DNA from 4 places in the Streptomyces sp. NPDC050806 genome. Region 1 is predicted to be linked to each of the others. Evidence: riboswitches for the same ligand, from Rfam matches in the RefSeq annotation. Region 1 holds a riboswitch; each other region holds the start of a gene.
The links. A riboswitch is a leader RNA that binds a small molecule or an ion and turns the genes downstream of it on or off. The one in region 1 is predicted to bind cyclic di-AMP.
Positions count from the first base shown of each region.

Region 2: linked by a shared signal. The riboswitch ahead of ACZ6WH_RS37380 (M23 family metallopeptidase) and the one ahead of ACZ6WH_RS35965 (M23 family metallopeptidase) in region 1 are both predicted to bind cyclic di-AMP.
Region 3: linked by a shared signal. The riboswitch ahead of ACZ6WH_RS27010 (transglycosylase family protein) and the one ahead of ACZ6WH_RS35965 (M23 family metallopeptidase) in region 1 are both predicted to bind cyclic di-AMP.
Region 4: linked by a shared signal. The riboswitch ahead of ACZ6WH_RS23225 (C40 family peptidase) and the one ahead of ACZ6WH_RS35965 (M23 family metallopeptidase) in region 1 are both predicted to bind cyclic di-AMP.

Region 1 covers NZ_JBVJIF010000014.1:145,829-153,284, forward strand. The annotation lists gene ACZ6WH_RS35955 (M16 family metallopeptidase) at 1-1,211, shown strand, start outside; gene ACZ6WH_RS35960 (M16 family metallopeptidase) at 1,232-2,599, shown strand; cyclic di-AMP (ydaO/yuaA leader) riboswitch at 2,942-3,099, shown strand; gene ACZ6WH_RS35965 (M23 family metallopeptidase) at 3,113-3,946, shown strand; gene ACZ6WH_RS35970 (GntR family transcriptional regulator) at 4,182-4,880, shown strand; gene ACZ6WH_RS35975 (HPr family phosphocarrier protein) at 5,290-5,571, opposite strand; gene ACZ6WH_RS35980 (bifunctional acetate--CoA ligase family protein/GNAT family N-acetyltransferase) at 5,820-7,456, shown strand, end outside.
Region 2 covers NZ_JBVJIF010000017.1:20,214-27,669, forward strand. The annotation lists gene ACZ6WH_RS37355 (GmrSD restriction endonuclease domain-containing protein) at 1-507, opposite strand, end outside; gene ACZ6WH_RS37360 (very short patch repair endonuclease) at 1,053-1,514, shown strand; gene ACZ6WH_RS37365 (hypothetical protein) at 1,630-1,929, shown strand; gene ACZ6WH_RS37370 (aldo/keto reductase) at 2,148-3,122, opposite strand; gene ACZ6WH_RS37375 (VOC family protein) at 3,288-3,719, opposite strand; gene ACZ6WH_RS37380 (M23 family metallopeptidase) at 4,358-5,446, opposite strand; cyclic di-AMP (ydaO/yuaA leader) riboswitch at 5,725-5,866, opposite strand; gene ACZ6WH_RS37385 (DUF2332 family protein) at 6,141-7,346, shown strand; gene ACZ6WH_RS37390 (PP2C family protein-serine/threonine phosphatase) at 7,425-7,456, opposite strand, start outside.
Region 3 covers NZ_JBVJIF010000008.1:491,812-499,267, reverse strand. The annotation lists gene ACZ6WH_RS27030 (Ppx/GppA phosphatase family protein) at 1-317, opposite strand, end outside; gene ACZ6WH_RS27025 (DUF501 domain-containing protein) at 314-865, opposite strand; gene ACZ6WH_RS27020 (FtsB family cell division protein) at 909-1,379, opposite strand; gene eno (phosphopyruvate hydratase) at 1,556-2,836, opposite strand; gene ACZ6WH_RS27010 (transglycosylase family protein) at 3,201-3,878, opposite strand; cyclic di-AMP (ydaO/yuaA leader) riboswitch at 3,883-4,052, opposite strand; gene ACZ6WH_RS27005 (transglycosylase family protein) at 4,330-5,385, opposite strand; gene ACZ6WH_RS27000 (cytochrome P450 family protein) at 5,500-6,894, opposite strand; gene ACZ6WH_RS26995 (nucleoside triphosphate pyrophosphohydrolase) at 7,131-7,456, opposite strand, start outside.
Region 4 covers NZ_JBVJIF010000007.1:244,168-251,623, reverse strand. The annotation lists gene ACZ6WH_RS23235 (M23 family metallopeptidase) at 1-1,601, shown strand, start outside; gene pcrA (DNA helicase PcrA) at 1,708-4,179, opposite strand; cyclic di-AMP (ydaO/yuaA leader) riboswitch at 4,623-4,809, shown strand; gene ACZ6WH_RS23225 (C40 family peptidase) at 4,818-5,981, shown strand; gene ACZ6WH_RS23220 (hypothetical protein) at 6,053-6,406, opposite strand; gene ACZ6WH_RS23215 (alpha/beta fold hydrolase) at 7,007-7,456, opposite strand, start outside.

The DNA.
Region 1 (7,456 bases):
TTGCGCACCTCTTCGAGCACCTGATGTTCCAGGGCTCGGCGCAGGTGAAGGGCAATGGTCACTTCGAGCTGGTGCAGGGCGCCGGCGGTTCGCTCAACGGCACCACGAGTTTCGAGCGGACGAACTACTTCGAGACCATGCCGGCCCATCAGCTGGAGCTCGCCCTGTGGCTGGAGGCGGACCGGATGGGTTCGCTGCTGGCCGCGCTGGACGAGGAGTCGCTGGAGAACCAGCGCGACGTGGTGAAGAACGAGCGCCGCCAGCGGTACGACAACGTGCCTTACGGTACGGCGTTCGAGAAGCTGACGGCGATGGCCTACCCGGAGGGTCACCCGTACCACCACACGCCCATCGGGTCGATGGCCGATCTGGACGCGGCCTCTCTGGAGGACGCGCGGACCTTCTTCCGTACGTACTACGCGCCCAACAACGCCGTGCTGTCCATCGTGGGCGACATCGACCCCGAGCAGACGCTGGCCTGGGCGGAGAAGTACTTCGGCTCCATCCCGGGCCACGACGGCAAGCAGCCGCCGCGGGACGGTTCGCTGCCCGAGACCATGGGCCGGGAGCTGCGGGAGGTCGTGCACGAGGAGGTGCCTTCGCGGGCTCTCATGGCGGCGTACCGGCTGCCGCACGACGGCACCCGTGAGGCTGATGCCGCGGACGTGGCGTTGACGATCCTGGGCGGCGGCGAGTCCTCGCGGCTGTACAACCGCCTCGTGCGCCGCGACCGCAGTGCCGTCGCGGCGGGCTTCGGGCTGCTGCGTCTGGCGGGCGCGCCGTCGCTGGGCTGGCTGGACGTGAAGACCTCCGCGGGTGTGGAGGTGCCGGCGATCGAGCGGGCCGTCGACGAGGAGCTGAAGCGCTTCGCCGAGGAGGGGCCGACCGCCGAGGAGATGGAGCGGGCGCAGGCCCAGTTGGAGCGCGAGTGGCTGGACCGCCTGGAGACGGTCGCCGGGCGCGCGGACGAACTGTGCCGGTACGCGGTGCTGTTCGGTGACCCGCAGCTCGCGCTGAGCGCCGTACAGCGCGTTCTGGAGGTGACTCCCGAGGAGGCGCAGGCGGTCGCCGCGGCCCGGCTGCGTCCGGACAACCGCGCGGTGCTGGTCTACGAGCCGACCGGGCCCGCCGAGGCCGCCGCGGTGGAGGCCACCGAGGCCGACGCGACCGCCGCCCAGCACGACACCGAGACCGAGGAGGCGGCGCAGTGACCGAAGCCGTGACCCCCACCATGACGTTCCACCCGCAGCCGCAGGCCGGGCAGCCGAGGCCGTGGGCGTTCCCGGCGCCGGTGCGCGGCCGGCTCGGCAACGGCCTGACGGTGCTGCGTGCCGACCGGCCGGGCCAGCAGGTCGTCGCGGTCGAGATCAACCTCGTGGCGCCGCTGGAGGCCGAGCCCGCCGGCTTGGACGGTGTCGCCACCATCATGGCGCGCGCGCTCTCCGAGGGCACCGACAAGCACGACGCCGAGGAGTTCGCGGCCGAGCTGGAGCGCTGCGGCGCCACGCTGGACGCGCACGCCGACCACCCCGGTGTCCGGGTCTCCCTCGAAGTGCCGGCCTCGCGCCTCACGAAGGCACTGGGCCTGCTGGCCGACGCGCTGCGTGCCCCGGCCTTCCCCGACGGCGAGATCGAGCGCCTGGTGCGCAACCGTCTGGACGAGATCCCGCACGAGCTGGCGAATCCGGGGCGCAGGGCGGCGATGGCGCTGTCCAAGCAGCTGTTCCCGGCCACGGCCCGGATGTCCCGGCCGCGGCAGGGCACGGAGGAGACGGTGGCGCGTATCGACGCCACCGCGGTGCGTGCCTTCTACGAGGCGCACGTGCGTCCGGGGACGGCCACCGCCGTGGTCGTCGGTGACTTCGCCGGGGTGGACCTGGACGCTGCGCTGGAGGAGACCCTCGGGGCGTGGGCGGGCTCGACCGCGGAGCCGGTGGCGGCCTCGCCCATCGTGGCCGACGACACCGGCCGCGTCGTGATCGTGGACCGGCCCGGTGCGGTGCAGACCCAGCTGCTGATCGGCCGGATCGGCGCCGACCGGCACGACCGGGTGTGGCCGGCGCAGGTGCTCGGCACGTACTGCCTGGGCGGCACGCTGACCTCCCGGCTGGACCGTGTGCTGCGCGAGGAGAAGGGCTACACGTACGGCGTGCGGTCGTTCGGCCAGGTGCTGCGGTCCTCCGCCGACGGTACGGGTGCCGCGATGCTGGCCATCAGTGGCTCGGTGGACACCGCCTCCACGGGGCCCGCGCTGGAGGACCTCTGGAAGGTGCTGCGGACGCTGGCCGCCGAGGGGCTGACCGACGCCGAGCGGGACGTGGCGGTGCAGAACCTGGTCGGGGTGGCGCCGCTGAAGTACGAGACGGCGGCGGCCGTCGCGGGGACGCTCGCCGACCAGGTCGAGCAGGAGCTTCCCGACGACTTCCAGGCGCAGCTGTACCAGCGGATGACCGAGACGGGCACGGTCGAGGCGACCGCCGCCGCGGTCAGTGCCTTCCCGGTGGACCGGCTGGTGACGGTTCTGGTGGGCGACGCCGCGGAGATCGCGGAGCCGGTGCGGAAGCTGGGCATCGGCGAGGTGTCGGTCGTCAAGGGCTGATGCGGAGCGGGCCGGCGGCGGAGAGGACCGTCGCCGGGCCTCGCGATAACGGCTGTGAATTCGCTCGCGCCGTACGGCGGGAGGGCGGGCCGGAACGGCTCGTACCGGTGTCGTCACGGGGTGGCGTGAAAGTCGTCAACGCCGCTCACATATCAGGACATAGTGGATCCCGGGTCGCCAATGCGGCCCGGGATCTCTACTTTTGTCCGGAATGCAGTAGGTGGTTGCTCGCGTGCCGTGTGGCGTCCGGCACAAACTCCTGTTTCTGTTTGCTGATCGCGAGATGTCCCGTTTAGCGTCGGTCCGGCTGTTCGACAGAAGTGCGCCGCACCCGCGGCCGCCGGGCAGTCATCGCCGAGTCCCCGTACGGCGCGAGCCAGGGGAGCCGGGGACCCACATGTCCCTTGGGGTGAATCGGGCGACTCCCCCCGGAGCCGCTCGTAGGAGACCTTCCTGCTCCGAACCCGTCAGCTAACCCGGTAGGCGAGAAGGAAGGAAAGGAGTGCGCCGGTCATGGCGTTCACCCGTGCCACCGGCAAGCACCGCCGCCCCGGCCGTGCTGCCCGGACCACCCGCAACATCGCCGGCATAGCCGCGGCGACCGGCGTCGCCGTTTCCATCGCCTCCCCGGCGCTGGCCGCGAACGAGGACCCGGCCGCCACCACCGCCGACACCGGCCTCACCCGCGCCATCGCCGACACCGGCGACCGGGTCGCCGACAACATCGTTGCCCAGGCCGACGCGCAGGAGGAGGCCGCCGAGGTCGCCGCCGCCCGCGCCAAGGTCGAGGACGCGGCCGTGAAGAGCGCCGAGGACGCCAAGAAGAAGGCCCAGGACGAGCGCCGCAAGGCCGCCGAGGCCGCCAAGGAGAAGGCCGAGAAGAAGAAGGCCACCGAGGCACGCGCCTCGCGCTCGGAGGCCCGTACCACCCTCAGCGCCTCGGGCTTCGTCGCGCCGATCTCCGGCAGCTACGTCTCCACGCCGTACAAGGCCTCCAGTGGCCTGTGGTCCTCCGGCAGCCACACCGGCATCGACTTCCACGCCGCCTCCGGCACCGCCGTCCACGCCGTCGGCGCCGGCACCGTCGTCGAGGCCGGCTGGGGCGGCGCGTACGGCAACAACGTCGTCCTGAAGATGGACGACGGCACGTACACCCAGTACGGCCACCTGTCGTCCATCGGCGTCTCGGTCGGCCAGAAGGTCTCCGCGAACCAGCAGATCGCGCTGTCCGGCAACACCGGCAACACCACCGGCCCGCACCTGCACTTCGAGGCGCGCACCGGCCCGGAGTACGGCTCGGACATCGACCCGATCGCGTACCTGCGCTCGCACGGCGTCAACGTCTGACGACCGCGCACCCTACGGCGCGCTCCGCGTACCACCCGAAGCCCCGGCCCGACGGCCGGGGCTTCGGCGTCCCCGGACACGCTTCCGCCCCCGCGCTCCCGCGTACCCCTTTCCTCGGCCAAAAAATATCCAGGAATTCGTCACGGCCATCGGAAATGGCGGCCCGGTGTCATAGAGTCACGGAAAAGGCGCCGCCCGGCGGCGTTTCCGGAGGATTGCGGCGGAGGCACGGACGATGCGAGGAAATATTTCGGCGCATGCGGTCTGCACGGCGATTCGCGACGACATCGTCTCGGGCGCGTTCCCGCCCGGTTCCCGGCTGATCGAGGAACTGCTCGCCTCCCGGTACGGCGTCTCCCGCGTCCCCGTACGTGAAGCGCTGCGCACCCTGGAGTCCGAGGGGTTCGTCACCACTCGCCGGCACGCGGGCGCGTGCGTCGCCGAGCCGACCGAGCAGGAGGCCGCCGACCTCCTGGACATCCGCCTCCTCCTGGAGCCCCTGGGTGCCGCCCGTGCAGCGGCCCGTCGCTCCGCCGCGCACCTGAAGGTGCTGCGCGGTCTGGTCCGGCTCGGGCGCGCGAGAGCCCGCCACGGCAACCCCGACGACCTGCGGCAACTGGACGGCTGGTTCTACGGGACGCTCGCACAGGCGAGCGGCAGCGCCAGTATGACGGCGCTGCTCATTCAGGTGCGCCGCAAGATCGACTGGGTGTACGCGGTCGACCTGGGCCGGGTCTCGCCGGGGGACGTGGACCGCTACTGGCAGGAGCTCGGCGCGATCGTGGACGCGGTGGCGCGCGGCGACGCCGAACGCGCCCGCGCGCTGACCGCCGCCCACGTGGAGCGCACGATGCCCGCCCACCGGCTGCGCCGTCCCGCACCCGCGGTGAGGGAAGCGAAACGGTCCGTAAACATGGCGCGCGTTCAGGATTAACACCGCTGCCGTATACAACTCATGGGGGAATTCCGTCCCCTGTGGTCGGCTGCAATCGGCGTGCCTGAATTTCGAGAGTACGCGCACGGCGAGGTAATTCCGTGTGCGGCATTGCGTGGATGCCGTCGCATTCTGCTTGCGGTGGGGGCGTTTCCCGCTGGAGGTCTTCGACGCGGTTGTGCTTGCAGGGCGCGCGGAAATTCCGTACAGGCCGGCAGGCCGGCAAGGGGGCTCCGGCCTGCCGGACGCGGAACGGCCCCCGCCGGACGTGGAACGGCCTCCCGCCGGACGTGGAACGGCCTCCCGCCGGACGCAGAACGGCCCCGCCCGTGACCCGTGGCGGGTCACCGTGGCGGGGCCGTGAGAGGCCGTTCCGGCGGCGTGGGGCCCGCCGGGTCTCCCCGAAGGGTCAGACCGTCTCCGGGAGCTCCTCCAGGCCCTCGGAGACGAGCTTCGCCAGGCGGTCCAGCGCCGCGTCGGCGCCGTCGGCGTCCGAAGCCAGCACGATCTCCTCGCCGCCCTGGGCGCCCAGGCCCAGGACCGCGAGCATGGAAGCGGCGTTGACGGGGTTGCCGTCACCCTTGGCGATCGTGACCGGCACGCCGGAAGCGGTGGCCGCACGGACGAAGATCGAGGCGGGGCGGGCGTGCAGACCCTCGGCCCATCCGACATTGACGCGGCGCTCAGCCATTGTGTTGCCCTTCGGGTCGGAGAAGTTGTCTAGACCAGTGTCTCACGCGGGCACCGGTGGTCCGGTGTGCCCAGCCCGGGCGAGCGCTCGGATCCTAGAAGTCCAAGCCTGCGTCACGCCCCGGCTGTACGCATGCTGAGACCCGGTCGTACGCACCGTCCCGCCACCGGGCACGTACGGTCGTGTCCGTGCGGCCTTCGGGGCACTTCGACCGGCCCCCGATACGCAGCCGGTCGTACGCTGTCCGCATGGAGACGCCGTCGGATGCCGCCGCCTACCCCGCCCACTGGGAAGCCGACGTGGTGCTGCGTGACGGCGGCACCGCCCGGATCCGCCCCATCACCCCGGACGACGCGGAACACCTGACCTCCTTCTACGAGCAGGTCTCCGACGAGTCGAAGTACTACCGCTTCTTCGCGCCCTACCCCCGGCTCTCCGACCGCGACGTGCACCGCTTCACCCACCACGACTACGTGGACCGGGTCGGGCTCGCCGCCTTCGTGGGCGGCGAAATGATCGCCACGGTCCGGTACGACCGCATCAACGCCGACGGCCGCCCCGCCACCGGCCCCGACGCCGACCAGGCCGAGGTCGCCTTCCTAGTCCAGGACGCCCACCAAGGCCGCGGCGTGGCCTCCGCGCTCATGGAGCACATCGCCGCGGTCGCCCGCGAACGCGGCATCCGGCGCTTCGCCGCCGAGGTGCTGCCCGCCAACACCAAGATGATCAAGGTGTTCACGGACGCCGGGTACACCCAGAAGCGCACCTTCGAAGACGGCGTCGTCCGCCTCGAATTCGACCTCGAACCCACCGAGCAGTCCGTGGCCGTCATGCGCGGCCGCGAGCACCGCGCCGAGGCCCGCTCCGTACAGCGGCTGCTCGCCCCCGGATCCGTCGCCGTCATCGGCACCGGCCGCGCCCCCGGAGGCGTCGGCCGCTCCGCCCTCCGGAACATCCTCGACTCCGGCTTCACCGGCCACACGTACGCCGTCAACCACGCCTTCCCCGAAGGCGGCAGCACGCTGGACCCGGAGGGCGTACCGGCCTACCGCTCGCTCCGCGACATCCCCGGCCCCGTCGACCTCGCCGTCGTGGCCGTACCCGCCGCACACGTCCCCGACGTCGTACAGGACTGCGGCGAACACGGCGTACAGGGGCTCGTCATCCTCACCTCCGGATACGCCGAGGCCGGCCCCGAAGGGCGCGAGAAGCAGCGCGCACTGCTGCGCCAGGCCCGCTCCTACGGGATGCGGCTGGTCGGCCCGAACGCCTTCGGCCTGATCAACACCGCGGCCGGCGTCCGCCTCAACGCCTCCCTCTCTCCCCGGCTGCCCGGCGCCGGCCGCGTCGGCCTCTTCACCCAGTCCGGCGCGATCGGCATCGGACTGCTCAGCGCCCTCCAGGAGCGCGGCTCCGGGGACGGCGCCATCGCCGGGGTCTCCACCTTCGTGTCGGCCGGCAACCGCGCCGACGTCTCCGGCAACGACCTCCTCCAGTACTGGTACGAGGATCCCGCCACCGACGTCGCGCTGCTCTACCTGGAGTCGATCGGCAACCCCCGCAAGTTCACCCGGCTCGCCCGCCGCACCGCCGCCGCCAAGCCCGTCGTGGTCGTCAAGGGCGCCCGGCACAGCGGCACCGTTCCCCTCGGCCACACCGTCCCCGCCACCCGCGTCCCCGACTCCACCGTCTCCGCCCTGATGCGCCAGGCAGGCGTCATCCGCGTCGGCACCGTCACCGAACTCATCGACGCGGGCCTGCTGCTCGCCTCCCAGCCGCTGCCCGCCGGCCCCCGTGTCGCGATCCTCGGCAACTCCGAAGCGCTCGCCCTCCTCGCGTACGACGCCTGCCTCACCGAGGGCCTGCGCCCGCAGCACCCCCATGT
Region 2 (7,456 bases), on a different contig from region 1:
GTGCACTGGAAAGTGAGACATGCCAAGCAGTTCGTCATTCTTCTTCGCTTGCGCCTTACTCGCAGCCACCGGGACGGATATCACCGCATCGTCGAAATTCACCTCATGAAATTCCCGCACGCTGTCTTTATGCAGATCGACAAACTCGTCGACCTTGAGGTAAAATTTTTCGTCACCCGAACCTGTAAGAGCTTGATATAGAGCAGTGAGACGCTGCTGACCGTCCAGAACGAGTTCCGTAGGTTTCTTGCCAGCCAGTTCTGGAGCACCTTCAAAGTTCCGGCTGGCGAATGTTTCAGTATCCCCTTGCTTCCAGAGAAGTAGGGTGCCGATTGGAAACTCTGAGACAATGGACTGGATCAATTCCTCAGTCCTGGTCGCATCCCAGACAAAATTCCTCTGAAAATCAGGCAAGGCAATCTCGCGCCCATGGATTCGCGTTACCAGATTCGACAGCTGCCGCGGGACCGTTTCAAAGATGGGGTCCGATTCATATGCGCTCGTCATGGGCCACCCTGGTGCGATCGATCTTGACTGTGGAGAGGTTGAACTCCGCGACAACGAGCCGGTTCGAGGGCGCCGGCGCCAGGCGCTCCCCACAGGCCCCCGCAGCTCTTGCGCCGAGCCCGTCCAGCCGCTGTGCAGCACCGTGCGCCTCCGCAATCTCACTGAGCAACACACGTAACCTCATGGACAAACCATACGCTCAAGGCAGCAACTTAGGTCTGATATCGATCAGTTCATGCCGTCCGCAAGCGACGTCCTTGGCTTCGCTTTCCTCGACTCAACGCTCTTGGCTGCTGGCGCTACGTCAGTCGTCCAAGAGGAGCCGAGCGCTCGTGAACGCACCTGGGAACCTCAGAACGCTCCGCCCCCAACTTGTACGAGGGCCTGGGGCCACGACCGTGTCCCGTAGCCGAGCACGTGCGTCGGAGAGTGGGACCCCCGCCTGCTCGACAACAGCAACACCGAACAGGCGGCCCCTCCCCCGCACCTGACTGCGACTTCGCGGAGGACATCGCGATCCAAGTACTCGCCGGCTGTCCGGCACAATGGGCACCGTGCCTGTCACGCCCTCCTCCCCCGGTGTATCGGCGCGCATGAGTCGCCAGGCCAGCAAGGACACCTCTGTGGAGATGGCCGTCCGCCGCCTGCTCCACGCCGCCGGGATGCGCTACCGGCTGCAGCGACGCGTGCCCGACATGCCACGTCGAACGATCGACATCGCCTTCCCCGGCCTCAAGGTCGCGGTCTTTCTCGACGGGTGCTTCTGGCACGGCTGCCCTCAGCACGCGACCCACCCGAAGGCGAATGCCGAATGGTGGCGGCAGAAGCTCGACCGCAACATGGCGCGTGACCTGGAGACGACCGAACACCTCACCGCCACCGGCTGGACGGTGCTCCGCTTCTGGGAGCACGAAGACCCCGCAGAGGTCGCCACACGCATCGCCTCGGCGTTCGCCGCCAAACGGGCCGGGAAGACCGCCACCGGCCCGTCCGACCCACCGGACTGAGTCCGGCGTCCGACGCCTGCCCGTACCCGCGAGGCGGGTGGAGGCAGCGGCATGGACGAGTACGACCGAGCGTAAGGTCATGCGGAGAGATGTCCATGATGTGGAGGTTGTGACGATGGCTCGGGTTCCGGCGAGTGTGGTGGCGGCTGCTGGGCTGGTGGGGGGCTATGGGGTGGCTCGGTGGACCAAGAAGCGGCCGCTCGGTGGGGTGGCGTTGGCGGCGGCCGGGGCCGTGGCTGCTCGGGAGTGGCAGCGGAAGGGTGGGAACGGTACGGCCGCGGCGTTGAGCGGGTTGTATGTCGCCGCTTTTGCCGGGTCGCATCCGCTGGCCAAGAAGGTGGGCGCCTGGCCCTCGGTGTTCGCGGCGGCCGGGGCCGTGGCGGCTACGTCGTGGGCGGTCGTCGACCGGAAGTGAGCACAGGTGAGCCGAGCCTGAGCGGTTGTGTGCCGCATCGGCTGAGGGGCGGGCGTACGCGAGGATGTACGTCCGCCCCTCTGTGTGCCTGTCTCCTGCGCCCCTCGGGCCCGGGGGATGGTCTCTGCGCCCCTCGGGCCCGAGGGTGGCTCCTGCTCCCCTCGAGTTCAGGGGATGGTGGATGGTCCCTGCGCCCCTTCGGGGGCGGGGGATGGTGATTACGCCGAGGCGGCCGTCAGGAGCTTGAGGTCCTCGTCGGGGAGGGTGAGGGTGCCGAGGGCCATGAGGGCCGGGAGTTGGGCGACCGTGCGGGCGCTGGCGATGGGGGCCGTGATCGTGGGCTGGGCGGCGAGCCAGGCGAGGGCGACGGTGGCCTGGTCGGCCTCGTGGCGCTCGGCGACCTTGTCGAGGGCGGCCAGGACGCGGCGGCCGCGCTCGGTGGCCAGGTGCTCGGCGGCCTTGCCGGAGCGGGCGCTGTCCACGTTCGTGCCCGGGCGGTACTTGCCGGTCAGGAAGCCGGAGGCGAGGCCGTAGTACGGCATGGCACCCAGGCCGTAACGGGCGGCGACATCGCGCAGCGGGCCCTCGTACGTGTCGCGGGAGACGAGGTTGTAGTGCGGCTGGAGGGCGACGTACTTGGTCAGACCTTCGCGGGTGGAGAAGTCGAGGGACTCCTGCAGGCGCTCCGGGGAGATGTTGGAGGCGCCGATCTCGCGGATCTTGCCGGCCTTCACCAGCTCGTCCAGGGCGGAGATGATCTCGGAGACCTCGACCGACTCGTCGTCGTAGTGGGTGTAGTAGAGGTCGATGTAGTCGGTGCGGAGACGGGCCAGGGAGTCGTCGACGGCCGCCTTGATGTTGGCGGCGGACAGGCCCTTGCGCTCGGGGAGTGCGCCGACCTTGGTCGCGATGACGAGGTCGGAACGGTTGCCGCGGGCGGTGTGCCAGTCGCCGATGATCTTCTCGGACTCGCCGCCCTTGTTGCCGGGCACGAAGAAGGAGTACGCGTCGGCCGTGTCGATGAAGTTGCCGCCGGCCGCGGTGAACGCGTCCAGCACCTCGAAGGACGTCGCCTCGTCGGCGGTCCAGCCGAAGACGTTGCCACCGAGGGACAGCGGCGAGACGGAGAGCGAGCCGAGCGGCTTGGAGGAGGGCACCGGGCCGGGAACGGAAGCAGGAGTGGAAGTGGCCATGTTTCCGTTCAGCGGGGCGAGTGTGAGGGTTATTCCGTCGACCGGTCGGTATTCCCTCGGCTGGTCGGTATTCCGTCGACCGGTCGGCATTCCGGTCAGCCGCCCGGGCAGGCTGACGGTCGGTCACTCGGGCGGGCTGACGGTCGGTCGCTCACGGGCAGCGGGCTAACGCTCGCTCAAGGGGGACGGGGCCTCCTGGACGATCCAGCCGTTGCCGTCGGGGTCCTTGAAGAGCATGAAGGCGTTCCAGGTCTCGCCGCGGCCCGCGGTCCAGCCGTCGGCACCGAGGTGCTGGACGGGACCGACGTCGACACCCCGCTGGATCAGTTCGGCACGGGCCGCCTCGATGTCCACCACGCACAGTTGGAGGCCCTGGAGCGAGCCCGGCGCCATATCGGTCTGGCCGGGGGCCGGGGGCATGCCCTGGATGAGGGCGATCGAGCAGCGGGAGCCGGGCGGGGTGAGCTGGATGATCCGTACGCCCTCGGCGATCTGCGCGTCGGTGTCGACTTTGAAGCCGCACCGGTCCGCGTAGAACTCCTTCGCCCGGTCCAGGTCGGTGACGGGGACGGTGATGACTTCGAGGGTCCACTCCACGGTGTCCGTCCTTCGGTCGGCGCGCCGTCGGCGTGACCGGCGCGAGATGGGGTCCCTTGCGGGGGCCCTGCGGCGGGTCCTCCCATTCTGCGCGGGTGGCGTGGCTTCCGCTCCTCAAACGCGCGCCTGTGCCACGTACACGTACCTGTACGACCACGTACCTGTACGACCGCGTACCTGTGCGACCTCGCGCGGCCCAGGACCAGGCGCCTGACCGTACGGACGCACGGCGGCCCTATGGGGGTACCGGCCCACGGGCGTATCGGCCCATGGGCGTACGGACGCACGGGCCTACGGGCGTACGGAAGCCGGCGGCCCCGGTGTGTGGGGCATCGGGGCCGCCGGAGAGTGCGGGTCCGCGTACGGAGGGCCGGGACGGTCCGTGGGCACGCGGAGACCCGGCCGTCGGCCACCGCCTCTCCCCTCCTGCTGTGTGCGCCCTGCGGGGCGGGGCGCACGAGGCGGCGGCGACGGCGGACAAGTGCCCGGAACGGGCGAACGGAAGCCCGCCGGGCGAAGAATGGGCCGTTTTCGGGGCCGTCGACCGTTGACCGTCGACCGTTAGCCGTCGGCCGTCGGCCGTCGGCCGTCGGCCGTCGACTGTCGGATCAGACCAGGTCAGGCCGGGTCGGACCGGGTCAGAGCTTCAGGCCGTGGTCGCGGAGCCACGGCAGCGGGTCGATCGGGGAGTCGGCACCCGGCCGGACCTCCAGGTGGAGGTGCGGGCCCGTGACGTTGCCCGTGGCGCCGACCCGGCCGATGACGTCGCCGGAGTTCACCTTGCCGGAGGTCTTCACCATCGAGGAGAGGTGGCAGTACCAGAGCTCGGTGCCGTCGTCGAGCGTGACGACGATGCGGTAGCCGTACGAACCCGCCCAGCCGGCCTGCGTGATCGTGCCGCCGTGCACCGCCTTGGCCGGGGTGCCGGTCGGCGCGGCGAAGTCGAGGCCGGTGTGGTCGGCGGCCCAGCGGTCGCCGCCCTGCCCGAAGGTGGCGGTGATGGTGAACGAGGAGACCGGGAGGGTGTAGCTCTTCGCCAGCTCGGCGAGCTTGGCGGCGCGGGCCGCTTCGGCCTTCTTGCGCTCCGCCTCCTCGGCCTTGGCCTTGGCTGCCGCTTCGGCCTTCTTCTTCGCGGCCTCGGCCTGCTGCCGGCGCTCGGCGGCCTCCGCCTCGGCCTGCTCGACGGCGGCCTTCTCGGCGGCCTCGCGGGCCTCCTGGTCGGCGGAGTTCTGTGCCTGCTCGGCCTGTTCCATGATGCGGGCGCGGAGGGCGTCGCCGCCCTGGGAGTGCTCGCCCCCGGCGGCGCCGGCCGCCTGCGTGAACGGGCCGCCCTGTGCGTTCGCCGTGTCGGCGGAGTCGTGCGAGCCCAGCTTCTCGGACACGCGCTCGGCCATGCCGCCCAGGTCGGGCATGGATATGGAGACCTGCGGCTTGCCCTGCGCGGTGGCGATGCCGCCCGCGCCGACCGCCGCCATGACGCCGACGCCCAGTACCGTGCTGCTGCGGGCGAGGCCGCCGCCGCGCTGCTTGGCCACACGGTGCCGGCCGCGTACGGGGCGTACGGACTCCTCCGTGGGGTTCCATTCCTCCCACGCGCCGTCGTGCACGCCGTCACCTGCGCCTGCGCCGTACGGCACGCCATCGTGGGCGCCGCCGCGCGCGCCGAAGGCCACGGCACCGCCGAAGGCCACGGCACCCGTACCGGTCATCGGGCCCGTACCGGCCATCGGGCCTGTAGCGGTCACAGGACCGGTAGCGGTCACAGCGGGGAAGGTGGCCGTGTCGGAGACCGCGGGGAAGGCCGCGGTGTCGGCGAACGCCGGTTCCGTGTGGGCCCCGGGGGCCTCGTGGCCACCCGGATACGGGTGCGAGTACGGGTGCGGAGACGAAGAATCCTGGTACGCGTGCGGGTCGTGCACCGCGCCCTCGTGCGTCGCGAACGGCTCGTACGCGGTCCGGCGGGACGGTTCGGGGGCAGGCTTGTTGGACGCCACGGGGGCGCACTCCTTTCCTTCCTTCTCGCCTACCGGGTTAGCTGACGGGTTCGGAGCAGGAAGGTCTCCTACGGGCGGCTCCGGGGGAGTCGCCCGATTCACCCCAAGGTGGTGGTTCCCCGGTTCCCTTGGCGGGTGGTGCGGTAATGAAGTGCGCTGTTGGGATTCGGCGTCGGCGCGCGTTGCCGTCTCTTGCGACGGCTGTAACGACCGCGCTCCGTTATCGGACAGTAATGGACGCGACGGCTGGATTCCAAGCGTTCCCCGGAATCCGTACGACCGCTGACCAGGACTTATACACGCAGCCACGGCTAAATTGGGGCGAGTTGGCCGTGGATCGGAAACCCCAACCGGACTGATCGTTTGTCACTTGTTATGCGGAGGGGTGCGCCTCGGCTACGGAAAGTGAGAGCAGTAGCGTCTGATCATGGTCGTCAACAGCGCGCAGGCAGTGGCTGATCGGTACGCGGACTTCGCGTGGCAGCAGGCGCGGGGCGAGTCCGACGCCCACGAGGAGTTGACCGCCCGCATCAGCCAGGACCCGGACTTCTGCGACTTCCTGGCCGTCTCGCTGCCGCACGGCAACCAGCAGCAGCCCAACCTCCTGCTCGCCGCCGTCCGTTACCTCGACGGCCCGCACGCCGAGCAGGGCCCGCGCGGCGTCTTCGCGTACCGGAGCTGGCGCGAGTGGACGATCCGGCACTGGGACGACGTACGCGACGTCATGAGGCAGCGGCTCGCCCGGACCGACGAGCCCGCGCGCTGCGCCACGCTGCTGCCCGTCCTCGCCCGTCTCCCCCAGCCGCTCGCGCTCCTGGAGGTCGGCGCGGCGGCCGGGCTGTGCCTGCATCCGGACCGGTACCGCTACCGGTACGACGGCGGGCCGGAGTTCGGGGACCCGGGCAGCCCGGTGGTCCTTCCCTGCCGCACGTCCCCGGGCACGCCGGTACCGGCCGCGCCGCCGCGGGTCGTCTGGCGGGCCGGCCTCGGCCTCGACCCGCTCGACCTGTCCGACCCGGACGACATCCGCTGGCTCCGTGCCCTGGCCTGGCCGGGCCCGCGGGACGACACGGCCCTCGGAACGAGTGCCGGTACGGGCACGGGGGGCGCCCGGCCCGGTGGTACTGGGAACGGCGGCGGCACAGGGAACAGCGGTGATACGGGGTACGGCGGCGGTACGGGGAACGGTGGTCGTACGGGCAACGGTCGTCGTACGGGGAACGGTGGTGTGTCCGTCGCGGACCGGGCCGGCCGGCAGCTCGCCGCCGTCGAGGCGGTACGGAACGCGCCGCCGGTGCCCCTCGTACGCGGCGACCTCCTGCACGAGCTGCCCGCGCTGGCCGCGCAGGCGCCGCCCGAGGCGACGCTGGTCGTCTTCCACACGGCGGCACTGACCCACCTGCCCCTGGAGCGCCGCGAGGAGTTCGTCCGGGTCGTACGGTCGCTGCTCGTGGACCGGCCGGGCCACTGGGTCTCCCAGGAGCGCCACAGCGTGCTGCCGTGGCTGCCCGGCCCGCGCCCCGCCGACGCGCGCCTCCTCACGCTCGCCGTCGACGGCCGGCCCGTCGCGCTCACGGAGCAGCACGGGCGGAGCGTGCAGTGGCTCGCGGAGCCGGAGCCGGAGCCGATGTAGCCGGCCCACGGCCAAGACTCCCCCCGCCGGTCTGCGGAAGCTCCGAGGGCTCCCCCCGGCCCACGGAGACTCCGAGACTCACCCCTCCGGTCGACGGAGCGCCAGCAGGG
Region 3 (7,456 bases), on a different contig from region 1:
GGCTCGACGCCCAGGATGTCCACCACGCCGCGCACGAAGTCGTCCCGGTTCTCCGCGTCGCGCGAGGCCGAGGTCGCCACGAAGCGCAGCCGCTCCGCGCCCAGCTCCTCGATCACGGCGGCGTACTCCCGGCAGGCCGCGAAGGTCCGCTCCAGCGCCTCCGGCGCCAGCCGGCCCGTACGGTCCACGCCCTGGCCGAGCCGGACGATCTTCATCCGGCGGTCCAGGTCCTTCAGCTCGCCGGTCTCCGGGTCCAGGTCCGCGACGAGCAGACGGATGGAGTTGGTACCGCAGTCGATGGCGGCGACGCGCTTCACTCGGAGGCTCCCTCTTCCTGGTTTCCCTCGTTCCCGCACGGGCCCACGCAGGGGCCCTTCCGCCACCACTCCGGCAACATGGCGATGGCCTCGTCGCCCAGCGGGTTCACGCCGGGCCCCGCCGCCAGCGAGTGGCCGACCAGGACGTGCAGGCACTTCACCCGGTCCGGCATGCCGCCCGCGCTCGGGAAGCCCTTCAGCTCCTCGATGGCGTCGCGGCGCCGGATGTAGTCGTCGTGGGCCGCGCGGTAGGCGTCGGCCAGCTCCGGGTCGGTGGCCAGCCGGTCGGTCATCTCCTTCATCACGCCGTTCGCCTCCAGCGTGCCGATCGCGGAGGCCGCGCGCGGGCAGGTGAGGTAGTACAGCGTGGGGAAGGGCGTGCCGTCCTCCAGGCGCGGGGCCGTCTCGACGACGTCCGGGTTGCCGCAGGGGCAGCGGTGCGCGATGGCGCGCAGGCCGCGGGGCGGGCGGCCCAGCTGCTCCCGGAACGCCGCGACGTCCGCGTCGGTGGGCTCGGTGGGCTCGGTCTGGGGAGGCGGCGTGTCCATGCAGGCTTCTCTTGTCGTCAGGGTTGTACGGTCGGCCGCCCCATCATCCCCCGGCGGCGCGCCCTCGCGCGTCGGCGGAGTCCAGGCCGGACCAGATCGGTTCGTACCACGGGCGCTGCACGGCGCCCTGTCCGGCGCGCGGCCGGCTCGCGCCGGTGCCGTCCACGACGGTGTAGCCCGTCTCGCCGGGCAGTACGTAGTGCAGGTGGCGGCGGGCCTGCTGGCGCACGTACGCGGGGTCCTGCCAGCGGGCCTTCTCCTGGCGCAGCCGCTGTACGGCGTCCTGCGTGGTCTCGGCCTGGCGGCGCTGGTCGTCGATGTCCGAGCGCTGGGAGACGTAGGCCCTTATCGGGTACGCCAGGGCCACGACCAGCGAGCACAGGACGAGCGCGAGCAGCGCGGCGCGGCCGGTGAGCCGGCTGCGGCGCGGGGAGCGCGCGCGGTAGACCCGGGCCGCGGCCTGCTCGCCGAGCGCCTTGAGCCGGGTCGCGGTCGAGAAGCGTTCCGCGGACACCTGCCGCCTCCCCTGCCTCGCCTCGTACATACGTCCCCGGCAACGGTACGGGACCGCTGCCGGGGACGTACGGAAGCCGGGGCTTTCCGGCCGCGGGGCCGTCAGCACTCAGCCTTTGAGGCGCGGGGTGTCAGCCTTTGAGGCGCGGGCGTCAGCCCTTGAGCCGCAGGGCCGACTCAGCCCTTGAAGCGCGGGAACGCGCTGCGGCCCGCGTACACCGCGGCGTCGTCGAGGATCTCCTCGATGCGCAGCAGCTGGTTGTACTTGGCGACGCGCTCGGAGCGGGCCGGGGCGCCGGTCTTGATCTGGCCGCAGTTGGTGGCGACGGCCAGGTCGGCGATGGTGACGTCCTCGGTCTCACCGGAGCGGTGCGACATCATGCACTTGAAGCCGTTGCGCTGGGCCAGCTCGACGGCGTCCAGGGTCTCGGTCAGCGAACCGATCTGGTTGACCTTGACCAGGAGGGCGTTGGCGGAGTTCTCCTCGATGCCGCGGGCCAGGCGCTCGGGGTTGGTGACGAACAGGTCGTCGCCCACGAGCTGCACCTTGCTGCCGAGCTTCTCGGTGATGACGTTCCAGCCGGCCCAGTCGTCCTCGAACAGCGGGTCCTCGATGGACACGAGCGGGTACGAGGCGACGAGCTCCTCGTAGTACTCGGTCATCTCGGCGGCCGAGCGCTCCTTGCCCTCGAACTGGTACTTGCCGTCCTTGTAGAACTCGGAGGCGGCGACGTCCAGCGCGAGCGCGATGTCCTGGCCGGGGGCGTAGCCGGCCTCCTTGATGGCCTCCAGGATGAGGTCGAGGGCCTCACGGTTGGAGCCCAGGTTCGGGGCGAAGCCGCCCTCGTCGCCCAGGCCGGTGGCCAGGCCCTTGGCCTTCAGGACCTTCTTGAGGGTGTGGTAGACCTCGGCACCCCAGCGCAGCGCCTCGGAGAAGGACTCCGCGCCGATCGGGGCGATCATGAACTCCTGGATGTCCACGTTGGAGTCGGCGTGCGACCCGCCGTTGAGGATGTTCATCATCGGAACGGGCAGCACGTGCGCGTTCGGGCCGCCGAGGTAGCGGAACAGCGGCAGGTCGCTGGCCTCGGACGCGGCGTGCGCGACGGCCAGGGAGACGCCCAGGATCGCGTTGGCGCCCAGGGAGCCCTTGTTGTCGGTGGCGTCCAGGTCGAACATCGCCTGGTCGATGAGGCGCTGCTCGGTGGCGTCGTAGCCGACCAGCTCGGGGCCGATCTGCTCGATCACGGCGAGGACAGCCTTCTCGACGCCCTTGCCGAGGTAACGGTTCGGGTCGCCGTCACGCAGCTCGATGGCCTCGAAGGCGCCGGTGGAGGCGCCGGACGGCACGGCAGCGCGGCCGGTGCTGCCATCGTCGAGGCCGACCTCGACCTCGACCGTGGGGTTGCCTCGCGAGTCGAGGATCTCGCGAGCTACGACGACGTCGATCGACGGCACGTTGTCTCCTTCATGGGTGTCATCTGGAGTTCTGCAACACGAGCCTAACGGCCCGGGGACCGTCCGCCTGCCCCTAGCCCCTTCCGTGAGACGAAAAAGGACCCAAAGGCCCTCAATACGGGAGGTAAGAACCGGTTTTCATGGCGGACATATCTGCCATAACGGGCACTACGCATCTGAGCGGCGGCCCGCCCGGATGCCTGCGCGCCAAAGCCGCCCCGCAAACGTGAAGCCCCGCCGTGACGCGCTCGGGGGCTTCGCGTCGCGGCGGGGCGGTCACACGGGCCGGGCCGCACGCCGATCGTGCACCGATCGGACGGCGGCCCCGGCCGGGGGGGCTGTCAGGACCCGTCAGTGAGGCGGATCAGACCTCGAGCTTCTGGCCCGGGAAGATCAGGTCGGCGTTGTCGCCCACGGTCGACTTGTTGTTCTCGTAGACCGTCTTCCAGTTCTCGCCGTGCGCCTTGGCGATCTTGCCCAGGGTGTCGCCGGACTTCACGGTGTAGTTGCCGTGGCCCTGCTTCGGGGCGGCCTTGGGCTGCACCGACTGCGGCTTCGGGGCGGCCTGCTGCTTCGGCGCCTCCTGCTTGGGGGCGGCCTGCTGCTTCGGCGCCTCCTGCTTCGGGGCCTGCTGCTGGGCCTGGCCGGAGCCGGTGTCCACCTGCGCGGCCGGGCCACCGGCGGTCAGGCCGCCGGCACCGGCGCAGCCCCAGGCACCCGGGCCCTGCATGGCGAGCAGCTTCTCGGCGGTGGCGATCTGCTGGTCCTTGGTGGCCAGGTCGGCACGCGGCGCGTACTTGGTACCGCCGGCGGCGGCCCAGGACTGGTTGTTGAACTGCAGGCCACCGTAGTAGCCGTTACCGGTGTTGATCGACCAGTTGCCGCCGGACTCGCACTGGGCGACCTTGTCCCAGGTGGCGACCGAGGCGGCGTTGGCGGAACCGGCGGTCATCAGCGGAACGGCCACGGCGGCGCCGGCGACACCGGCGAGCGTGACGACGCGGACGGCCTTCGAGGGGCGGCGGTGCTTGCCCTTGAGCATGGTTGTTCTTCCTCACCGACGCCTGCGAGGTGAGCTGTCGGGTTCGGGCTGTGAGTGGCCCGGCCGGACGCGCTTCCGCACACCCGGCTTCACCCCAAGCCGCCCGCTGCGTTTCCACTGCGGTGACGGCACTTACCTTGGGTCCCCCGCTCCTGCCTACGGCGCTTGCGCGACGGTTGTCCGACCGATCACCGGCAGGATTCGGCGAATGATCGGCGGGCCCGCTTGGTGCGAGCGGTGAAGAACGTAAACACACACCCCTCGGCGGTTCAAACCACCCTTTCGTAGGACAGTTGACCGTTTTCGATCATCGAAACCATCCGTTTGCGCAGGTCGAACACGGTATGGAAACAACGGATACGGCGGGCGGAAACGCTCCGGGACGAGACCCATGTCTCACTTTCCCCAATTGGGTACAACCCGGCCGCACTTATGCCGCCCGCCCCCTGCGTCACTGCCCCAGATCGAGCCGCTGACCAGGGTGGATAAGGTCCGGATCGGTCCCGATGACGCCCTCGTTGGCGGCGTACAGGCCGGTCCAGCCCCCGGTCAGCCCGCGCTCCTCGACGATCGCGGACAGGCTGTCGCCGGGCCGCACCGTGTACGTGTCGTCGCCACCCGAGGTACCGCGGTGCGCGTCCCCGCCGCGCGAGGCGTGCCGCCCCGTGGAACGGCCGTCCTTCCCCTTGCCGTCCGCCCTCTCGCCCGCACCGTCGCCCGCCGAGCCGCGGTGGCGGCCGGTACCGGGGGCCGAGGGGTCGCCGGAAGGAGCGGACGCGTCGCCGGACGGCCGGTCGGCGGAGCCGCCCGCATCCCGCCCCGCGGAGTCCTCACCGGAGTCCGCGCCGGAACCCTTGTCGGCGTCCGTGGCGCCGTCGGACGGCTTGGCGGTGGCGTCGCCGGACGGCTCGGCGTCGGGCTCGTCCGCCGGCGGGGTCGTGGCCTCATCGGAGGGGTCGGTCGTGGCGTCGCCGGACGGCTCGGAGGAGGCACCGTCGGACGGCTGCGCCGAGTCGCCGCCGCCCTCCTCGCCCGTACCGGCGGACGGGCCGCCGGAGGCGTCGTCGCCGGACTCCGAGGGCTGCGGGGCGGGCGCCTCCGACCCGCCCGGGTCCACGTCGGGTATCAGGCCGTCCACGTCCAGGCGGGCGTTGACGGCGCAGCTGGGCCAGGCGTCCGGGCCACGGTCGTTCAGGATCGACTCGGCGACCGCGATCTGCTGGGAGCGGCTGGCGAGGTCCGGGCGCTCGGCGTAGGACTCGCCGCCGTAGTCCCGCCACATCTGGAGGGTCAGCTGGAGCCCGCCGTAGAAGCCGTTGCCGGCGTTGGCGCTCCACATGCCGCCGCTCTCGCACATGGCGACGCGGTCCCAGGTGGCGGTGTCGGCGGCCTGCGCGCCGCCCGCCGTCAGCAGCGGCAGGGCCAGGCCCGCACCCGTGACGGAGGCCGCCACCAGGAGGGCGGGGGCCTGGCGGGGGCGGCGGTGTCTACCGTTGCCGGAGCGCATGCGAATGCCTTTCGAGCGGCGGCTTGAGTTGTCGCACGCAAGGTAGCGGGGGCCCGGTCCGGTCTCAAGCCGGTGTAGCGGAGATCACGCGTGGATCACGCCGCTGACGCCACGTCAGTTCAGGCCCTGTTCCGCACCCTTGTCTCGTTCCGGTACCTGCGGGAATGCCCTTTCTGACACCCCGTCCGAAGCGCCCGGCTGCTCGGGCGTGAACCGCACCGGCAGGGCCCGGAGCCCGCGCATGATCAGGCCGCCGCGCCACCGCAAATCGTCCGGATCCGCAGCCGGCTCCAGATCGGGCAGCCGGGTCAGGAGGGTCGCCAGCGCCGTACGGCCTTCGAGGCGGGCCAGCGGCGCGCCCAGGCAGTAGTGGATGCCGTGCCCGTACCCGAGGTGCTGGTTGTCGCGGCGCCCGAGGTCCAGCGCGTCCGGCTCCTCGAAGCGCGCCGGGTCCCGGTCCGCGGCCGCCAGTACGACCAGCACAGGGTCGCCCGCGGCGACCGTCTGCCCGCCGATGGTCAGCTCCTGCGTCGCGAACCGCCAGGTCGCCAGCTCCACCGGCCCGTCGTAGCGCAGCAGTTCCTCGACCCCGGTGGCGAGCAGTTCCTCGTCGCCCGCGGCCAGCGCGGCCTGCAGCCGCGCCCGCTGTCCGGGGTTGCGCAGCAGGGCGTAAGTACCGTTCCCGATCAGGTTGACCGTCGTCTCGAACCCGGCGAAGAGCAGGATGAACGCCATCGCCGCCGCCTCGTTCTCGGTGAGGTGCTCGCCATGGTCGGAGGCGCGGATGAGGGCCGAGATCAGATCCTCGTCCCCGGTCTCCTGCGCCGCCAGCGACTCCCGCTTGCGGTGGATCAAGTCGGCCAGATACGCACGCATCTTCTTCACGGACCGGGCGACTCCGCCGCGCGGTCCCCCGCCGTGCCGGATCATCATCCCGGCCCAGTCCCGGAAGTCGTCCTGGTCCTCGCGCGGCACGCCCAGCAGGTCGCAGATCGCGTAGATGGGGAGCGGGAAGGCGAACTCATGGATGAGGTCGGCCTCGCCGCGCGCCGCGAAGCCGTCGATCAGCTGGTCGGTGAGCTCCTGCACGCGGGGCGCGAACCGGGCCACCGTACGCGGGGTGAACGCCTTGGCGACGAGGCGGCGCAGCCGGGTGTGGTCCGGCGGGTCGATGTTGAGCAGGTGCGTCATCAGGTTGGCGCTGCGCTCGCCGGGGATGCCGACCTTGCCCTTGCCGTGCGCGGCCTCGCTGTGGTGCTGCGGGTTCTTCGACAGCCGGGGGTCGGCCAGCGCCTCGCGCGCGTCGGCGTAGCGGGTGACCAGCCACGCCTCGACGCCGCTGGGAAGCGTGGTCCTGCGCACCGGCGCGTGCTCCCGGAGCCAGGCGTACGCGGGATACGGATCGGCGGCGAACTCCCAGGTGAAGAGCTCGGGACAGGCGGAGGGGGAGGTGGAGGTGGAGGTGGAGGTGGAGGGGGTTGTGGAGGCGGAGGCGGTGGTGTCGTGCACGCTTCGACCGTATCCGGTTGTCCACCGGCCCTATCCGGTTGTCCACAGGGCCCGGTCACTGTCAGTTGTCCACAGGGCCCGGTCACTGTCAGTTGCGGCCGGTAGCGTTTGTGGGAGTGCGGTGGAGGTGGGGGAGGGGCTTTCGCCGTGGGGGTGGGGGTGGGGGTGGGATTGGCGCCGGCCCCCGACTCGACTCCCTGTGGTTGGGGAGAGGGAGGGGCCCTGCCAGGAATCAGCTAGACCGCCCCCTCCGCCCCCTCCGCCGCCACAATCGCGTCCCGATACGTACGAGCCGCCGCCCGCAAGGCGGTTTCCGGGTCGGTGCCCTCTTCCTGGGCCCGCGCGGCCAGCGCCAGCAGTTCGTAGCCGATGCCCTCGCCCGTGACCGGCACGTCGAGGCCGGCGGTACGGGCCCGGGACGCCAGCTTCGCGGCCAGCGCCAGGGCCGGCTGCCCCAGCGGCACGCCCTCCGTCACGGACTCCCGCTGCTTCTCGGCGGCCTTGGTCCGCAGCCAGTGGGCCCGGACCTCCTCCGGCGTCGCGGCCTCCTCGTCGCCGAAGA
Region 4 (7,456 bases), on a different contig from region 1:
CCGGCGCCTACGGCACGGTGTCCTACGACGGCGGGACGACGCACGACGGCGGAGCGTACGAGACCGGCAGCTACGACGTGAGCGGTGCGTACGACCCGAACGGGACGTACGACACCGGCACGTACGCCACGGGGTACGGAACCGGCAGCTACGACTCGTATGCGTACGGCGCGTACGACAGCACCGGTACGTACGACACCGGGGCGTACGACCCGAACGCCACGTACGACACCGGCTCGTACGACACCACCGGTGCCTACGATGCCGCCGGTGCCTACGACGCCACGGGTGCGTACGCCGGGTACGGGCAGCAGGACGCCGGGGCCGGCACCGACACCGGGCAGTGGGACGGCGAGGCCTGGGCCGGCGCCGAGGGGTACGAGGCGGCCTATCAGGGCGCGCAGTTCGAGACGAACCAGTTCGAGGCGACGCAGTTCGGTACGGGCCCCTACGACTCCGGACAGTTCGACACCGGGCAATTCGATACCGGGCAGCTCGATCCGTCCCAGCTCGACCCTTCCCAGTTCGACACCGGACAGTTCGACACCGGACAGTTCGACGCCGGGCAGCTCGACCCGTCGCACCTCGACCCGTCCCAGTTCGAGACCGCGCAGTTCGACGCCGTCGAGCACGTCCAGGGCGCGGCACCCGAGGGTGCTGCCGAGTCCACCGCCGCCTTCATGCCCGAGGACCTGGCCGCGGCCGACGCCGGGGCCGGCGCCGACGAGGACGGCGACCTTCACTCCGCCGTCACCGCGATCATCCCCACCCCCGCCGTCTCCCCCGAGAGCGGGCTCGACGGCCCCTCCGGGGCTGCTCCCGGCGGCCGCCGGGCCGCCCGGCGCGAGGCGCACGGGAGCAGCGGCGGCCGGGGCCGGCGGCGTACGCCGAAGAAGTCCGCGCTGCTGACCGTCGCGGTGCCGTCCGTGGCCGCCATGGGCGTGTGCGCCGTGGCCGCGGCCTCCGTGTCCGGCGCGACCGACAAGGACGACGACACCGCCGTACAGGCCGCGTCGGACGCCTCGGCCGTGAAGCCGTCGGCCGCGAACAACAAGCTGGACTCCCAGCTGTCGAACCTCAGCGCCGACGCGAACGACTTCGCCGACCGTGCCAGTCGTACGCAGGAACGTCTCGACCTGCAGGCTAGAGCGGCCGCCGAGAAGAAGCGCAAGGCCGAGGAGGCGGCGCGCAAGGAGGCGCTGCGCCCCAAGTTCGCGCTCCCGGTCAAACAGCACGGTCTCAGCGCCCTCTACGGGCAGGCCGGCGTCAACTGGATGTCGCTGCACTCCGGGATCGACTTCCCGGTCAGCTACGGCACGCCCGTGATGGCCGCGACCGACGGCACCGTCGTCACCAAGTGGAACCCCGCCTACGGCAACATGGTGGAGATCACCGCGCCGGACGGCACGGAGACCTGGTACTGCCATCTCAGCAGCGCCAAGATCCGTTCGGGCACGGTGAAGGCCGGCGACGTGATCGCGTACTCGGGCAACTCCGGCAACTCCACCGGCCCCCACCTGCACTTCGAGGTGCACCCGGGCGGTGGCGACGCGATAGACCCGCTGCCCTGGCTGCGCTCCAAGGGCATCGACCCCAACTGAGCCGAGCCGCGGTTACGCACGCGAGTACGCATGGCCCGGAGCCCTCGGGGGCTCCGGGCCATGCGTATGACTACCGCTTCCGTACCGCCTACAGCTTCCGTACCGCCTACAGCTTCTGCACCGGCGCGTACCGCAGCAGCAGGCGCTTCGGCTTCTCGCCGCCGAAGTCGATCGTCGCCTCGGCGTTGTCGCCGCTGCCCTTGACCCCGACGACCGTGCCGAGTCCGAAGCTGTCGTGCGTGACGCGGTCACCGATGGCCAGCGCGACCACCTGCCGGTCCTTGGCCCGGCGGGTCGCGAAGCCGCTCGGCCCGGCCTTGCTCCGCGAGGCGGACGAGGAGCCGAAGCCGCCGCCGGAGAAGCCGGAGGACAGGCCGGAGGAGAGCCCGCCCATGGACGCGGACGGCGTCGCCGGGCCGGTCCGCTTCCACTCGACGTATTCGTCCGGGATCTCTTCCAGGAAGCGGGACTGCGGGTTGTACTGGGGCTGGCCCCACGCGCTGCGCATCGTGGAGCGCGTGAGGTAGAGCCGCTCCCGGGCGCGCGTGATGCCGACGTACGCCAGCCGCCGCTCCTCCTCCAGCTCCTTGGTCTGGCCGAGCGCACGCATGTGCGGGAAGACGCCGTCCTCCATGCCCGTCAGGAAGACGGTCGGGAACTCCAGGCCCTTCGCGGTGTGCAGGGTCATCAGCGTGATGACGCCCGTGCCCTCGTCGTCCTCGTCGGGGATCTGGTCGGAGTCGGCGACCAGGGCGACCTGCTCCAGGAAGTCGGACAGGGTGCCCGGATTGTCTTCGTCGCGGTCCTGCTCGAACTCAAGGGCGACCGCGGCGAGTTCCTGGAGGTTCTCGATACGGGTCTCGTCCTGCGGGTCCGTGGACGACTGGAGCTCGGCCAGATAGCCCGTACGCTCCAGGACCGCTTCCAGGACGGTCGCGGGCCCGGCACCGGACTCGACGACGGTCCGCAGCTCTTCCATGAGCGTGTTGAAGCGCTTGACGGCGTTCGCGGAGCGCGCGGCCATGCCGTACGCCTCGTCCACGCGGCGCAGCGCCTGCGGGAAGGTGATCTTCTCGCGGGCCGAGAGGGCGTCGATCATCGCCTCGGCGCGGTCGCCGATGCCGCGCTTCGGGACGTTCAGGATGCGGCGGAGCGGGACGGTGTCCTCGGGGTTGGAGAGCACGCGCAGGTACGCGAGGACGTCCCGGACCTCCTTGCGCTCGTAGAAGCGCACGCCGCCGACGACCTTGTAGGGCAGCCCGACCCGGATGAAGACTTCTTCGAAGACACGGGACTGGGCGTTCGTACGATAGAAGATCGCCACGTCGCCGGCCCTGGTCTCACCCGCGTCCGTGAGCCGGTCGATCTCGTCGGCGACGAACTGCGCCTCGTCGTGCTCGGTGTCGGCGACATAGCCGGTGATCTTCGGGCCGGTGCCGGCGTCCGTCCAGAGGTTCTTCGGGCGGCGGTTCTCGTTGCGCTCGATGACGGCGTTGGCGGCCGAGAGGATCGTCTGCGAGGAGCGGTAGTTCTGCTCCAGCAGGATCGTCGTGGCGTTCGGGTAGTCCTCCTCGAACTGGAGGATGTTCCGGATCGTGGCGCCGCGGAAGGCGTAGATCGACTGGTCGGCGTCGCCCACGACGCACAACTCGGCGGCGGGCACCTCAGGGGTCCCCGGGCCGACCAGCTCGCGTACGAGGGTGTACTGGGCGTGGTTGGTGTCCTGGTACTCGTCGACGAGGACGTGCCGGAAGCGGCGGCGGTAGTGGTCCGCGACGTCCGGGAACGCCTGGAGCAGGTTCACCGTCGTCATGATGATGTCGTCGAAGTCCAGGGCGTTGGCCTCGCGCAGCCGTGCCTGGTACATCGCGTACGCCTCGGCCAGCGTCTTCTCGAAACCGTCGGCCGCCGTCCCGGCGAAGTCCTCGTGGTCGATGAGCTCGTTCTTGAGGTTGGAGACCTTGGCGCTGAAGGACTTGGGCGGGAAGCGCTTCGGGTCCAGGTCCAGATCGCGGCAGACCAGGGCCATCAGGCGCTTGGAGTCGGCGGCGTCGTAGATCGAGAACGATGAGGTGAAGCCCAGCTTCTTGGACTCGCGGCGCAGGATGCGCACACACGCGCTGTGGAAGGTGGAGACCCACATGGCGTTGGCGCGCGGGCCGACCAGCTCCTCCACGCGCTCCTTCATCTCGCCCGCGGCCTTGTTCGTGAAGGTGATCGCGAGGATCTGGCCGGGGTGGACGTGGCGCGTGCCCAGGAGGTGCGCGATGCGGTGCGTGAGGACGCGGGTCTTGCCGGAGCCTGCGCCGGCGACGATGAGCAGCGGCGAGCCCGTGTGCACGACGGCGGCCTTCTGCTGGTCGTTCAGCCCCTCCAGCAGCGCGGCCGGGTCGACGGCGGGGCGGGCCGCGCCGTCGCGGTAGTACGCGTCCCGCTGCACGGGCGCGTCGTAGCGGCCACCGAAGAGGTCGTGCGGCACCTCCTCCGCTGCCGGACGGTCCTCGTCCTCGGGAGGCGGCGGCTCCTCGTCCTTGGGGTCGAGGTCCGCCAGGAAGCTGTCGTCAAAGAGGCTGCTCATCGCCCACCGAGTCTAGGCCGCCCCACCGACAGCCCGGCCCCGGCCGTGAAATTCGGGTGCGGGGAGAAGTGCGGGAGGCGGTGCGGAGAGGGCGGGGACGCGGTGTGGAGGCGGCCGGGGGCACGAGGCGCACGCTTCCCGGCGGCCGGGAGGCGGGCGCCGGGCGGCGCCGAGGGCGCGCGGAGGGTACGGCACCCCGCCGCCCGTCACGGACGGACAACGACACCGGACATTCCGTGGTCGCGACAGCCCTCACATCGGCACGGACACGATCAGGTCACGAAAAGATTGCGGGCAAATCGAACATCAGCCTTCACAGAAGTCACACGAGTTGGCTACCGTGCCGACCGGGCAGCCCGCCCCACCGCCGGTGACAGCACCGGCACGGGCCGCCCCGCCGAGTCCGGTCTGTTCGTACGCACGGCCCTTGCCATACGCATGGCAACTGCTCGTCACCACGGCCAGCCGGAGCCGGGGACCCACACGCACGACCGGGGTGAATCGGCCCCCGCGGAGCGATCCGCACGGCCGTAGGGCACCTTCCGTAGCACCAGTGGGCGCGCGGCCCCACGCGCGCGCTCACGCGCCCGAACCCGACAGCTAACCCGGTAGGCGGTCCACGGAAGGAGTCGCCGGCCTTGGCGTCTCATCGCAAGCCGCGCACCCGCATGCTCACCGTGCCCGCACACCGCCGTACGGCGGCCGGGCTCACCACCGCGGCGCTGGCCTCGGTCACGCTGCTCACCCAGACCGCGGATGCGTCCCCCAGGAAGCCCGCGCCCTCCATGGAGGAGGTCAAGAAGAAGGTCGACGGCCTGTACCGGCAGGCCGAGGTCGCCACCCAGAAGTACAACGCAGCCAAGGAGCGCTCCGCGACGCAGCGCGCCAAGGTGGACGAGCTGCGGGACGCCGCGGCCGAGCGGACCCAGAAGATGAACGACGCCCGGCGGGAGCTGGGCACCTTCGCCTCCGCCCAGTACCGGTCCGGCGGGCTGAGCCCGACCGCGCAGCTGATGCTGGCGCAGGATCCGCAGCAGTTCGTGGACCGCAACCACCTGATGAAGCGGCTCACCGGCCGCCAGCAGGAGGCGGTCGCCGACTACCAGGACCAGCAGGCGCAGGCCGCGCGCAAGCGTGCGCAGGCGACGAAGGGCCTGGAGGAGCTGCAGAAGTCCCAGGAGTCGCTGAAGACGTCCAAGCAGGAGGTCCAGGGCAAGCTGACCGAGGCCCGGCAGCTGCTGTCCCGGCTGACCGCGCAGGAGAAGGCGCGGCTGGCGGAGCTGGAGCGCAAGAAGAAGGCCGAGGCGAAGCGCAAGGCCGAGGAGCTGGCGCGGGAGCAGGCCGAGCGCGAGCGGGAGCAGGACGGCGGTTCGGGCGGTACGGACGGCGGGTCCGGCTCCGGGACGGGCAGCGGTTCCGGAACCGGCTCCGGGGTGCCCGACGGTTCGTACGCGACCAAGGCGGAGAAGGCGATCGCTTTCGCCCGCGCGCAGATCGGGAAGCCGTACGTCTGGGGCGCCACCGGGCCCACGTCGTACGACTGCTCGGGGCTGACCCAGGCGGCGTGGAAGACGGCCGGCGTCTCGCTGCCGCGGACGACCTGGGACCAGGTGAAGACCGGCACGCGGGTCGCAACGGAGGATCTGCAACCGGGTGACCTGGTGTTCTTCTACGACGACATCAGCCACGTCGGGATGTACATCGGCGACGGCAAGATGATCCACGCCCCGAAGCCGGGCGCGAACGTACGCGTGGAGTCGATCTACTACATGCCGATCTACGGGAACGTACGACCGGCCTGAACCGGTTCCGGAAAAGACGAAGTGCGCGGCCGCCCTCAGGGCCGCCCCGCCCATACTGTGTGCGTCGGGCGTCAGGTCCAGAGGAGCGCGATGAAGATGTTGACGACCGTGAGCAGGCCGACGAGTCCGAAGAGCGGCTTCTCCACCTTCTCCTCGTCGCGCTTCACGTAGACCAGACCCAGGATGACGATCAGGACGGCGAGCTTGACGCCGATCTTGATGTTGTCGACCGCGTAGTCCTGCATCTGGTTCAGGCCGACCAGGATGACGCCGGTCACCAGCATCGTGATCGCGCCGTGCAGCATCGCGGGCACGAAGCGGGCGGTGCCCGCGCTCATCGCCTTCATCTGCGTGAGGAAGCCGCCGAGCAGCGAGGCGATGCCGATGATGTGCAGCGCGACGAACACATTGATCACTACGTCCATAGTGGTCGATCGTAGCTCCGGCTCCATGCGGCCCGGCGGGCAGGTCCACCGTCGGCTCGAACTGCCGCGCGCCCCTGGTTCGCGCTCTCGTACGTCACCGGTCGACGTCATTCACCCGGCGGCCAGAAGCGGGCACGGACCGGTAAGGGAGCGGGCAATGCCCGGCAATGGCCCGCTTGCCGGGCGCCGGGAGGTTTAGCGTCCTCGTTCAGGCGGCCGGCTCCCCACCGCCGTCGGTTCCGCCCCGACGGCCGCCGGCCGCCCCCGCCGAAGGTACGGCGGGGGCCCGCTCCCCCTTGACCCGGGCCACCGCCGTACCAACGGCAGGGCGGACGCGGCGGACAGGGAGAGGGGTCGGCGGCGCCGCGAACCCCGAGGGCCCCTCCGGTGCTTTGCTGACGCGAGGGGAACACCGGGCCATCGTCGCCACATTCGTATCGGAAGACGATTGTCGGCAGACCGGGCGGCCGGTTTAGCAATCAATGAATTACGGCTCAGAATTCGACCGACCGGTCGTATTTCGCGTCCCGCACGCCCGCGCCCGCCGGTAACACCGGAACCGGCAGCCATATTCGGCCACGGAAAAGCGGCCTCGGCGGTTCAATGCAAGCGCGGCACATGACCGCTCACCACGAAGTCCCGCAACAGGTCCATCGCCCGTTTCGGCGACTCGCGGAAGACCCCGTGCCCGGCGTCCGCCAGGACGTGCAGCCGTACGTCCGCGTGGCTCAGCCGGTGCGCGAAACGGCGGGCCGCCGAGGCCGTCGCCACCGGGTCCTGCTCGCCGGCCAGGATCAGCGCGCGGCACTCCAGCCGCTCCAGCCCGCGCCAGGGGTCGAACCCCCTCGCCAGCACCGTGCGGAAGTGGTCCAGCACGTCGTCGTTCCAGCGCACCCGGCGGAGCCGGTCGTGGGTGGCCGCGTCCCCGCCGGGCTGCCGGGAGTACAGGGGCAGGCAGACGCGCTCCCACGCCTCGGTCATCTCGTCGCCGGTGTCCCCGGCCCAGTACCGCAGGGCGACGTCCCGCGCCTCCGGCCCTCCCAGCCGTTC